3 regions of the Pseudomonas serbiensis genome follow, and region 1 is predicted to be linked to each of the others. Evidence: predicted binding sites of a transcription regulator. Region 1 holds the regulator's gene; each other region holds the start of a gene.

Region 1 (4,250 bases):
GTTCCGGTTACCCACGTCGATCCGGGCCAGTCATTGGCCCAGGCGCTGGAGCCGCTGCTGCGCAAGCGCGTGGTGCTGATCGATACCGCCGGCCTGCAGGCCAGTGATCCGGCCTTGCGCATGCAGCTGGAAAGCCTCGCCGGACGTGGCATACGTGCCCGCAACTACCTGGTGCTGGCGACAACCAGCCAGAAGCAGGTACTGACTGCGGCCTATCACAGTTACAAGCGTTGTGGTTTGGCAGGTTGCATCCTGACCAAGCTTGATGAAACCGCAAGCCTCGGAGAAGTGTTGAGCCTTGCGATTGGCCATGAATTACCTGTGGCTTATTTGACGGATGGACCACGTATTCCTGATGACTTGCACCTGCCGCGTCGCCACCAGTTGGTGAGCCGCGCAGTCAGCGTGCAAATGCAGGATGAGCCGAGCGAGGAAGCGATGGCCGATATGTTTGCCGACCTCTATCACACCCCTGGCAAGAGAGTGGGGTAACTGATGGATATTACTGGAATGTCCCTGCATCAATGGTCTGCCAGGCATTGTTCGTTCGCGAACGTGCAGCCCGTAATGTGGTTTCGGTCTACGCAAGACAAGGTAAAGAAATAACATGGGCAGCATGCATCCCGTACAGGTTATCGCAGTGACCGGTGGCAAAGGTGGCGTCGGTAAGACTAACGTGTCAGTGAACCTTTCACTGGCCCTGGCCGAACTCGGCCGGCGCGTCATGCTGCTCGATGCCGACCTTGGTCTGGCCAATGTCGATGTTCTGCTGGGCCTGACGCCCAAGCGCACGCTGGCTGACGTCATCGAGGGCCGTTGCGACCTGCGCGATGTCCTGTTGCAGGGGCCGGGCGGTGTGCGCATCGTGCCTGCGGCGTCCGGCACCCAGAGCATGGTCCATCTTTCAGCAGCCCAGCATGCCGGCCTTATCCAGGCGTTCAGCGAGATTGGCGACAACCTCGATGTGCTGGTGATCGACACCGCTGCCGGTATCGGCGAGTCGGTTGTCAGCTTCGTGCGCGCAGCGCAGGAAGTATTGCTGGTGGTCTGCGATGAGCCTACCTCGATTACCGACGCCTACGCGCTTATCAAGCTGCTTAACCGCGACTACGGCATGAACCGTTTTCGTGTTCTGGCCAATATGGCCCAGAGCCCACAGGAAGGGCGCAATCTGTTCGCCAAACTGACGAAAGTGACTGATCGCTTCCTTGATGTGGCTCTGCAATATGTCGGTGCCGTTCCTTACGACGAGTGTGTTCGCAAGGCGGTTCAGAAGCAGCGCGCTGTTTACGAGGCGTTTCCACGCTCCAAATGCGCACTGGCTTTCAAGGCCATTGCCCAGAAGGTTGATACCTGGCCGTTGCCGGCCAACCCGCGTGGTCATCTGGAGTTCTTCGTCGAACGACTTGTTCACCAGACCAGTGCGGGGCCTGTTCAATGACAGCGAGCGGCTTTCAAATGTACAGCAAGGCTTCCAGGAATTCGCAGTACGAACTCATCGAGCGTTACGCGCCGTTGGTCAAGCGTATTGCCTACCACTTGCTGGCGCGTCTGCCTGCCAGTGTGCAGGTTGAAGATCTGATCCAGGCCGGCATGATCGGCTTGCTGGAAGTTTCTACCAAGTACGACTCCACCAAGGGTGCGAGTTTCGAGACTTATGCCGGGATTCGTATCCGCGGTGCCATGCTCGATGAAGTGCGCAAGGGTGACTGGGCGCCACGTTCGGTGCATCGCAATACGCGCATGGTGAGTGACGCAATTCGCGCAATTGAAGCAAAAACCGGTCGTGACGCTAAAGATCATGAGGTTGCTGCCGAACTCCAGTTAAGTCTCGATGATTATTATGGGATTTTGAATGATACCTTAGGCAGCCGTCTCTTCAGCTTCGACGACCTTTTGCAGGACGGCGACCATGAAGGGTTGCATGAGGACGGCGCAAGCGGCTCGCTCGAACCGTCGCGTGACCTGGAAGATGAGCGTTTCCAGGCAGCGCTGGCAGATGCAATCGCCAACTTGCCGGAGCGTGAGCGGCTGGTATTGGCGCTGTACTATAACGAAGAGCTGAACCTCAAGGAAATCGGTGAGGTGCTTGGGGTCAGCGAGTCGCGGGTCAGCCAGTTACACAGCCAGTGCGCAGCTCGTTTGCGAGGGCGTTTGGGGGAGTGGCGAGCGCGTTGATGGGCGATTTGTGACTTGCAAGAGTCTCAGGTTGTCGCAAGCCGGCTGTGCAGAGCGTTACGTGGTATCAGGATAGACAAGGCAGGAGCCTGTTCGGACAGAGCCTATGGCCTGCTGGTTCAGGTTTCTGTTTTGTTGTTTTGCCAAGCCCGTCGTCGTTTTCGTACAGCCGGGGGTGTGCTGTGCCAGTATTGAGTGAACAGCGTGTTCAGGTGCTGAATGCGTTAAAGACTGCTTGGAGGTCGAATTGGACAAGAACATGAAAATCCTCATCGTTGATGACTTCTCAACGATGCGGCGGATCATAAAAAATCTGTTGCGTGACCTGGGGTTCACCAACACATCCGAAGCGGACGACGGCATCACTGCCTTGCCGATGCTTCAAAGCGGTTCCTTTGACTTTCTGGTGACTGACTGGAACATGCCTGGCATGACCGGTATCGATCTGTTGCGTCAGGTGCGTCAGGATGAGCGTCTCAAAAGTCTCCCGGTACTGATGGTGACCGCTGAAGCCAAGCGTGAGCAGATCATTGAGGCTGCCCAGGCTGGTGTGAACGGTTACGTCGTGAAACCGTTCACGGCCCAAGTGCTGCAAGAGAAGATCGAAAAGATCTTTGAACGCGTCAACAGCTGATGCATGCCGCGAGGGCGCTATGGACAACAACGATTCACTGGGTGACTTCGAGTCAACCCTGAAGAAACACGCGCAGGAACTGGTTGCCAGCCTTGAAAAAGGCCGCTTCGGTGATGCCGTGCAATTGATCCATGAGCTCAACCAGGCTCGTGACCGTGGCCTGTATCAGGAAGTCGGCAAGCTGACTCGCGAACTGCATAGTGCGATCGTCAATTTTCATATTGACCCGAACATGCCGCAAGCCGAAGAAGTGTCGCAGATCACTGATGCCGCCGATCGTCTGTCGTATGTTGTACGACTGACCGAGAATGCGGCCAACCGCACGATGGACCTGGTAGAGCAGAGCACGCCGCTGATGAACGGGCTGAGCGAAGATGCCAAGTCGCTGAGCGCGGACTGGGGGCGTTTCATGCGTCGGGAAATCGGTGCTGAAGAGTTTCGTGATCTGGCCAAGCGTGTCGACGGTTTCCTGTCCCGTACCGAATCCGAAGCTCATACCGTTGCCAGCCATCTCAATGACATTCTGCTGGCCCAGGATTATCAGGATCTTACCGGTCAGGTGATCAAGCGCGTTACGCAGCTGGTCACTGAAGTCGAAAGCAATCTGCTCAAACTGGTCCTCATGGCCAGTCATGTCGACCGCTTTGCGGGCATCGAACATGACGAAAAAGCGATCCTTGCTGAAAAAGATCCTAAAAAACATATCACGCAGGGTGAAGGTCCGCAGATTCATGCCGATAAACGTGAAGACGTCGTATCCGGACAGGATGATGTAGACGATCTGCTATCGAGCCTTGGCTTCTAGGTCTGTTGACGGTTAATTTTAGGGAGCACCCCAATGAGCTTCGGCGCCGATGAAGAGATCCTTCAGGATTTTCTGGTAGAGGCCGGCGAAATTCTGGAGCAGTTGTCTGAACAGTTGGTCGAGCTGGAAAGCCGACCAGATGATGCGGATCTGCTCAATGCAATTTTTCGCGGTTTTCACACTGTAAAAGGGGGCGCCGGCTTCCTCCAGCTCCATGAGCTGGTGGAGTGCTGCCACATCGCCGAAAACGTGTTCGACATCCTTCGCAAGGGTGAGCGCCGCGTTGACGCCGAATTGATGGACGTGGTCCTTGAAGCTCTGGATACAGTCAACAGCATGTTCGGTCAGGTGCGCGAGCGGACCGATCTTACGCCTGCGACTCCAGAACTGCTGGCTGCGCTGTCGCGTCTTGCAGAGCCACAGTCGGCTCAGCAGGCCGAGGCGGCTCCACCTCCACCACCTCCTGTGGTCGAGGCGGCTCCCGTCGAGCCAGCTGCAAGCGATGACATCACCGACGCCGAGTTCGAGCACCTGCTCGACACCATGAGCGCGGCCAAGGCTGATGCAGCGCCTGCTGCAACTGCGGCAGCGCCTGCGGCCAGCGATGAAATCACCGATCAGGAATTCGAGTCG
Region 2 (4,250 bases), on a different contig from region 1:
CCGTCCAGATAGTGGTAACGGGTGTGGCCGATGACATCCAGTAGCCAGATGAAGCGTCCGGCCCAGCCACCGCCTTCGTCGTCATAGACCACATAGACGGCGTCCGGATTGTGGCCGAGTTCGCTGAACAGTCTTTCGAGATCCCCATAGGCTGGCAGCAGGCCTGGCGCAGGTGGCTGGCCCAGTTGGGTACGCTTGGGATCGACGAAGCGGGCGCCGCGGATATGACCAGCCTCGTAACGGGCGCTGCTGGTCAGATCGACGAGGATCAGTTGCGGGGCGTCAAGGCGCTCAAGCAGATCTTGTGGCTCGATGACCAACGGCAAACCAGTGAAGACGGACATTTGCAGCCTCCGATAAAGAGAAAGTGCGAATTGTACGCCAGGCCTCAGGCTTTGCGTTGGCTAAAGATGGCCAGTGATCGTTCAATACATTGCGCGGTTTTTCCGAATGCCTGAACGGATATTTCCGACAATGGACCGCCTCCCTGGTCGGCGACCACCAGCAGCAGGACTCTGCCGTTGTTACCCAGCGAGCGGATCAGCCAGTGCTCTCCTTTGAAGATGCCTTTCAGGGCTGCGGGCAGCAGTGCAGAAAACTGTGCGAGGTTGGTCGGGGTGATCCGCAACTGGGTCGGCTGCGTCATCAAGCGTTGCAGGAGCGTGCTTTCTTTTATGGAGAACTGCAGGCCCGAGACTTCTTGCGGCAGGCCACCAGCCAGATGCACGCGCAGCACGCTGCCTGTCTTGTCCGCCATCAGCAGCATGACCCGCTGCATGCCGCAGGACATCAACGTGTCGCGAGCGGTCGTGGTCAGGTGGATGGAATTGATGAATGGCGTGGGTTCGACCAGCAGTTCGGCACACTGCTTGCGCCATTGTTGCAGCGCGTCGGCCGTCGGTGGTGGAGCGATCTCGTTGTCACGCCTGATGCGCCGGGCATCCCAGGGCCAGATCAGCGATTCGGCCGGATGCCACAGATCTGCTTCCGAATGCACGCGGGCACTGCTGGCGGCGTTCTGGTGGATCTGTTGCTGAACTTCATCCAGTGGCTGTTGCAGATAAAGGCTTGCGAGTCGCTCCCAGCGCAGGCAATGAGGGCTGTTCCACGCCTGCTGGGCAGACAGCGCCACGCCATTGCCCAGCAGCACGGTATTGGCCGGTTGATTCAGCCAGCGGCGCAGGTTCGGATCGGCATCCATCAGTTGTTGCTGGCGCAACGGGTCGTGATCTTCTCGGGCGATGTGCAGGGCCTTGACCAGCTCACGTCGCTCGTTGATCAGCACTTTATAGCCGCGGGTCACCCAGACCGGCAGGCGCCAGAACTCGGCCAGCGCCAGGCACAGGTCCAGCAGGCTGACGCCGAACAGCTCCTTCTCGACCACACGGCTGGGCTCGCCTTTGTGAATGACCCGCACTTCCCAGTCCTCCAGAAGTTTGGGGTGCGCGAGTGCCATGGGCCACAGCGGCGACAGAAACAGCAGGCTGCCCAGATGAATGTCCTGCCAAAGGCGCGCAAGCCGGCTGGCGAACAGGCCGTTGGCCTGTTGCGTGGCATGCTGGCTGATAAGGATCAACTGGCGGAAGGCGGCCGGTATGTCCTGGGGTTCCCTGGCGGGCAGGCGACCGAGCAGGACTTCGGTACGTGCCAGTCCCAGGCGGTTGATTGCAATCTCAAGGCTTTCAGCCGGTTCCACCATGCCATGGCTCTTGTGGTTGGCTTCACGCAGCACGCTCAATACCAGTTCCGGGCTTTCCTGCATCATGTCGGCGATGTCGCGCAGCGAGCGGCGGCTGTCTTTCAGAGCTTCGCGCACATGATTGTGGTTCACCACCGGGATGGGCAGGTCCACGGCATCCAGATGCCTGATCCAGGCATCGAGTGTTTTGGGTATCGAGTGCTTCACAGAGCTTGCGGTCGACATTGGAAGGCCTTTACAGCTGATTTTTTTAAGCAGCGCAGGCTGCGATTCTTAGGGGCTGGACAGCTGTTTTCAAGCTCTTGTTCAAGGGCCGAACTGGTTTTTAACAAGAACTGACTATAGTCTGGACCAATGAGGCCGATACGTAGAATAAGAGTTTCCGCACATGTCCCTGAACCCGACTCGATAAGTATTTTCTACCTATGGCTAAAATTATCGGCATCATCGTCGTTTTCGCGAGCGTGCTCGGCGGATACGTTCTATCCCACGGTCAGGTCGCAGCACTGTTTCAGCCTTATGAAGTGCTGATTATCGGTGGTGCGGCTCTGGGTGCATTCCTCCAGGCCAACCCTGGCTATATGACCATGCACGTCTTTAAGAAATCCTTGCAGATGTTCGGTACGCGCTTCACACACGCTTACTACCTCGAAGTGCTGGGGCTGGTCTATGAAATCCTCAACAAGAGTCGTCGCGAAGGCATGATGGCGATTGAAGGGGATATCGAGGAGCCGGCTTCCAGCCCGATCTTCGCCAAGTACCCTGGCGTGCTCAAGGATGCACGCATGACGGCCTACATCTGCGATTACCTGCGGATCATGTCGTCGGGCAACATGGCGCCCCACGAACTTGAAGGCCTGTTCGACATGGAATTGTTGAGCATGAAGGAAGAGCTTGAGCACCCTTCCCATGCCGTCACCGGTATCGCCGACGGTATGCCCGGTTTCGGTATCGTGGCAGCGGTACTGGGTATCGTGATCACCATGGCTTCCCTGGGCTCCGGTGACAAGGCCGCCATCGGTATGCACGTAGGTGCGGCTCTGGTAGGTACTTTCTTCGGTATTCTGGCGGCCTATGGCTTCTTCGGCCCGCTGGCCACTTCCCTGGCTCACGATGCCAAGGAAGAAATGAACGTCTACGAATGCATCAAGGCTTCCCTGGTGGCTTCGGCTTCCGGCATGCCGCCTTCACTGGCCGTGGAGTTCGGTCGCAAGGTTCTGTATCCAGCGCACCGGCCCAGCTTCAGCGAGCTGGAACAAGCGGTTCGCGGTCGTTAAGCCATGGAAAATAATCAGCCGATAATCATCAAGCGCGTAAAGCGCTTTGGTGGCGGACACCACGGTGGCGCCTGGAAGATTGCCTTCGCTGACTTTGCGACAGCGATGATGGCGTTCTTCCTGGTGCTGTGGCTGCTGTCTGCTGCTACGCCCGAGCAGTTGATTGCGGTCGCCGGTTACTTCAAGGACCCGGTCGGCTTCACTGACAGTGGCTCGCCTTATGTGATTGACCTGGGCGGCTCGCCTGAGATGTCGCCTAACCAGACCCTCAACCCCGAGGTCAAGACCACGCCGTCCCCGGATACCGTGCCTATCGAGTCGGATACCTCCGAATCCAAGGCCGAGCAGGTCGAGCAAGAGCGTCTGGAGATGCTGTTGCAGGAACTGCAGAACAAGGTTGAAGAGAACCCGCAACTGCAGAAGTTCAAGGACCAGATCCTGTTCGAGATCACTCAGGATGGCTTGCGGATCCAGATCATGGATGCCGATAACCGGCCTATGTTCGACTCCGGCAGTGCGCGTCTGAAGCCGTATTTCGAGGATATTCTGCTGGCCATGGCCGACACCATTCGCACGGTGCCGAACAAGATCAGTATCAGTGGTCACACCGATGCCAAGCCATATGTGGGCAGCGGTGAGTTCGGTAACTGGGAGCTTTCGGCAAACCGTGCCAACGCTGCGCGTCGTGCGCTGGTGGCAGGTGGTTATCCTGATCCGCAAGTGGCACGGGTGGTGGGATACGCTTCTTCGGCGCTGTATGACCGTGAGCATCCGTTCAACCCTGTGAACCGTCGTATCGATATTGTCGTGCTGACCAAAAAGGCCCAGCAGCGTATCGAGGGTGATCAGAATACCGGCGGTGCGCCGCAGACTCAGCCTGCTCCGGCAGCGCCTGCGGCTCCGGGAGCGTCCACGACTGCGCCACCCGATCCGCAGGCCTATGCCCAGCCTCATGAAATTCGGCAAAAGCTGAATATCTTCGAGGAAGGACAGTTACGGGCTGAACCGGCCAGGAACTGACAGATGCAAAAACGCCGCGATCATCGCGGCGTTTTTGTATGGGTTTCAGTAGCTGTCTTGCGGCAGGCTGGCAATGATCGAGCGGTAACTGTTCATGCGCTGCTGCTGTACGCGGCCATCTTCAAGAGCCTTGAGCAGGGCGCAGCCCGGTTCGCGGTCATGCTTGCAGTCGCGGAAACGGCAGGTGCCGATCAGGTCGTTGAACTCGATGAAGCCGGCTTCCACGTCGGCGCGGCTGACATGGCCCAGACCGA
Region 3 (4,250 bases), on a different contig from region 1:
TACCTGCGCGATCAGGGCGTAGAACCCAAGGACTTCAACTCCTACGGATCACGTCGTGGCAACCATGAAGTGATGATGCGCGGCACCTTCGCCAATATCCGCATTCGCAATGAAATGCTCGGCGGCGAGGAAGGCGGCAATACCCTTCACGTACCCAGCGGCGAAAAGCTGGCCATCTACGACGCCGCGATGCGCTATCAGGCAGAAGGCACGCCACTGGTGATTATCGCGGGCCAGGAATACGGCACCGGCTCAAGCCGCGACTGGGCAGCCAAAGGTACGAACCTTCTGGGCGTAAAAGCCGTCATCGCCGAAAGCTTTGAGCGGATTCATCGCTCCAATCTGGTAGGGATGGGCGTGCTGCCCCTGCAATTCAAAAATGACCAGAACCGCAAATCCCTGAAGCTGACGGGCAAGGAGACACTGGAAATCAGCGGGCTGACACATGCAGAGGTGCAGCCGGGCATGAACCTGACGCTCAAGATCACCCGGGAAGACGGCAGCCAGGAAAATCTGGACGTACTATGCCGGATCGACACCCTCAACGAAGTCGAATACTTCAAGGCAGGAGGCATTCTGCATTACGTGTTGAGGCAGTTGATTGCGTCGTGACGTCGTGAAAATGATGCATGGCCAATATCTATTGATACCGCACACGCCCGGTGGAACCCCCTAGAATCTCCGCTTTTGCTTCAGGAGATTCTCAATGGCACCAAGGCTGTGGGTATTTTTCGGCCTGCTTGGCCTCGGCTACTCCATTGCCCTGTTTTACGGGCAACTGGAGTGGCCCGCGGCCCTGGCTGTCGGCGTTCTGCTTATTGCAGGGCTTTGCGCAAGGCAGTAAGGAAACAGGATTGTCCGCGGGCTTGGGCATGCCACCTTCATTGTCACGGGCATTGCGCTGGCCAGTCATCTGTTGCCCGGTTTCAACAACGCAAAAGTGTTCGACGCGGTTCGCTTCAGCCCTGAGGCCGCGCCCTTCTCCATGTCCCTGAATCTGGACAAACCCCTGATCGGCTTCTGGATACTGCTGTTCTGCCCCTGGATACTGGCGTCAACAGGCGTTGCACGCTCACTGAAAGTCGCAGCCGGCACGCTGATCGCCAGCAGCGTACTGTGCATGACAACGGCAATAGCCCTCGGGGTAACCGGCTGGTCTGCAAAATGGCCGGAGCACGGCACACTCTGGCTATTGAATAATCTACTGCTGGTGACATTGACCGAAGAGCTGTTTTTCCGCGCTTATCTGCAAGGTGCATTGCAACAATTTTTTAACAAACTATGGTTTGGTAGCACACTTGCCATCAGTATCGCTGCCATACTGTTCGGGCTTGCCCATGCGGGCTCGGGATGGCAGTGGATATTGCTCGCGGGCCTGGCTGGGGCAGGTTATGGCATCGCTTATCGGTTCGGTGGCCTGCTGGCCTCGGTGATCACTCACCTGGGGTTGAATCTGGTGCATTTCGGCCTGTTCACCTACCCGATGCTCAATCGATAAGCATTGATGGATGACAATGAATCGCTAATCATTTCGCTTAACAGGCTCAATTTACAGGTAAGTTTGCCGATAACTCTCCGAAGCCTATTGGATCGAAGGACCGAAAGCCATGCGTAACAACCAGCCAATCACTCAACGTGAGCGGACATTTCCTGCTGAACAGCGGTTGATTTCTACCACCGATACCAAAGGCGTGATCACCTACTGCAACGAGATTTTCCAGGAAGTCTCCGGTTTCAGTCATGAAGAGCTGATAAAGGCTCCGCATAATCTGGTTCGTCATCCTGACGTCCCTCCGGCCGTTTTCGAGCACATGTGGACCACTCTGAAACGTGGCCAGCCGTGGATGGGTATCGTCAAGAACCGCTGCAAGAATGGCGATCACTATTGGGTCAACGCCTATGTGACGCCAATGTTCGAGAACAAGCAGGTGGTTGGCTTCGAGTCCGTGCGTGTCAAACCGACCGCCGAACAGATCAAGCGTGCCGAAGCGCTGTATGCACGAATCAATAAAGGCAAGTCGGCCATTCCTGGCCGCGATAAATGGCTGCCGGTGCTGCAGGACTGGCTGCCGTTCATCCTTGTCAGCCAGTTGAGCTTCATGATCGGAGCCTGGCTCAACTCTCACTGGGGCTTCATTCTGGCCGCCGTATTGTCCGTGCCGCTGGGCCTGCTCGGCCTGACCTGGCAGCAGCGCGGTATCAAGCGCCTGCTGCGTCTGGCAGAACAAACCACTTCGGACCCGCTGATCGCGCAGATGTATACCGACAGCCGGGGCCCGCAGGCCCGTCTGGAAATGTCGATCCTCAGCCAGGAAGCACGGCTGAAAACCTGCCTGACCCGCTTGCAGGACACCGCCGAACACTTGAATACCCAGGCACGCAAATCCAACTCGCTGGCCAATGCAAGCTCTTCCGGGCTGGAGCGTCAACGGGTCGAGACAGAACAAGTGGCAACCGCGATCAACCAGATGGCAACCACCACCCAGCAAGTCGCCAGCCATGTGCAGCGGGCAGCCGATGCCAGCCAGCAGGCCAATCAACTGACGCTCCGTGGCCGTGATATTGCCGGGGAAACCCGTGACGCGATTCAACGCTTGTCCACTTCCGTGGGCGAAACCGGCCTGACCGTCACGCAACTGGCCAAGGACAGCGATGAAATCGGTGGCGTGGTCGATGTGATCAAAGGCATTGCCGACCAGACCAACCTGCTGGCACTCAACGCAGCCATCGAAGCGGCACGCGCCGGGGAAATGGGCCGCGGCTTTGCCGTGGTAGCCGATGAGGTGCGTCAGTTGGCACAACGCACGACTGAGTCCACCGGACAGATCCATGGCCTGATCGCCAAACTGCAACAGACTGCCAATAATGCCGTGCAGACCATGAACTCAGGCCATCGTCAGGCCGAGGAAGGTGTTGCGCGGGTACTGGAAGCCGACGAGGCGCTGGTGGGCATCAGCGAAGCGGTCGCCAACATCACGGACATGGCCACTCAGATCGCCACAGCCACCGAACAACAAAGCTCGGTGGCCGAAGAGATCAGCCGCAATATCTCCACCATTGCCGAGCTGGCCGACCAGACGTCCGACGAGGCTCATCGCTCGGCAGTGCTCAGCGCCGAGCTGACCGACACCGCCAATTCGCAATATTCGCTGGTTGAACGCTTCAATCGATAAGCCTGCACGGAAAAAGACAAGCCCCGGTAAATGCTGATTTACCGGGGCTTTTTTACGAGATTTGAAACTGTGCGGCCTTATTTCACCTTGCGGGAAAGGTCATCGAGGGAGCGTTTCACATTACTCAACTCACTCTGCTGACTGCTGAGGTCACGCTTGAGGCTGGACAGCTCACTTGAGCTGGAGCTGCTACTTGACCCTGAACTACGCTTCAAGTCATTCACCTGCCCCTCAAGCCTGGCCACGTCGCGCCCCTGCTCATCGACCTTGCTCTTGAGGCTGGACAGTTCACTTGAGCTGGAGCTGTTACTTGACCCGGAACTACGCTTCAAGTCATTCACCTGCCCTTCAAACTTATCGATGCTGCGGCTCTGCTCATCAAGCTTGCGCTTGAGAGTTGAAATTTCACTATCACTGGAACTGCTGCTTGAAGCAGAAGCCTTGCTATTGCGCTTGAGTTCTTCAATGGCCTTGGCCTGTTCCTCGACAACTTTCTTCAAACTTTCCAGTTCACGGGTATTACTGTTCGTGCCTGCCCTTATCTCCTGAATATTGCCAACCGTGAAATCCGAGTTACGCAAGGCAGTTCCTCTACCGAACTCGGTAAAGCTCGTCACGATATTATCGGAACTACTGGCACGGGAAGAATCGAGTTCAACAGCGGCATTGGCGTTTGAAAACGCCAGGCCGCCAATCAATAAAGCAAGGACGCGAACACGGGAAACAGCACGAGGGATTTTGAAGAAACCAGCCATGATCCAAGTTCCATGCGAGATGCCAAAGTGGCACATTGATATGATGCTGTTTTCTTCAAATAGTTCGCTGTCTGCCCAACTATTTTTTCACACTCCCAGCCACGCCCATCAACCAAAACCCTTGAACCTGAGCGCCTGCAGCAGCCTGAGCCTTGCGCCCCCCATAAAAACCACACTCATTCAAGTATTGAACCACGGAGCATAAATTCATTTGAATTTACAGCCATAAAATATTTTAGAAGGACTTTTCTGATAGAGGTGTATGTAGCTTCCATGCGCAGTAAAAAACACGCCAAACCCACAACAATCTTGTAACTGCAAC

Evidence for each region. The regulator FliA, encoded in region 1, starts transcription of late flagellar genes. The targets are predictions, from matches to a motif close to CTAAAGTTTNNNNNNNNNNNGCCGNTAA.
Region 2: a site for FliA is predicted at 2,039-2,066, ahead of motA (flagellar motor stator protein MotA). Genes of this name have one in related genera too.
Region 3: a site for FliA is predicted at 1,544-1,571, ahead of Q6A51_RS24055 (methyl-accepting chemotaxis protein). Genes of this name have one in related genera too.

Annotation. Positions count from the first base shown of each region.
Region 1 is NZ_JAUQOO010000003.1:254,749-258,998, reverse strand. Features, by position in the region: gene flhF (flagellar biosynthesis protein FlhF) at 1-492, shown strand, start outside; gene fleN (flagellar synthesis regulator FleN) at 608-1,441, shown strand; gene fliA (RNA polymerase sigma factor FliA) at 1,438-2,178, shown strand; gene Q6A51_RS06075 (chemotaxis response regulator CheY) at 2,438-2,812, shown strand; gene Q6A51_RS06070 (protein phosphatase CheZ) at 2,832-3,617, shown strand; gene Q6A51_RS06065 (chemotaxis protein CheA) at 3,651-4,250, shown strand, end outside.
Region 2 is NZ_JAUQOO010000019.1:7,091-11,340, forward strand. Features, by position in the region: gene Q6A51_RS21275 (rhodanese-like domain-containing protein) at 1-344, opposite strand, end outside; gene Q6A51_RS21280 (HDOD domain-containing protein) at 389-1,924, opposite strand; gene motA (flagellar motor stator protein MotA) at 2,125-2,976, shown strand; gene motB (flagellar motor protein MotB) at 2,980-3,996, shown strand; gene rsgA (small ribosomal subunit biogenesis GTPase RsgA) at 4,042-4,250, opposite strand, start outside.
Region 3 is NZ_JAUQOO010000024.1:51,338-55,587, forward strand. Features, by position in the region: gene acnA (aconitate hydratase AcnA) at 1-612, shown strand, start outside; partial or broken gene Q6A51_RS24050 (CPBP family intramembrane glutamic endopeptidase) at 707-1,498, shown strand; gene Q6A51_RS24055 (methyl-accepting chemotaxis protein) at 1,608-3,173, shown strand; gene Q6A51_RS24060 (hypothetical protein) at 3,251-3,928, opposite strand.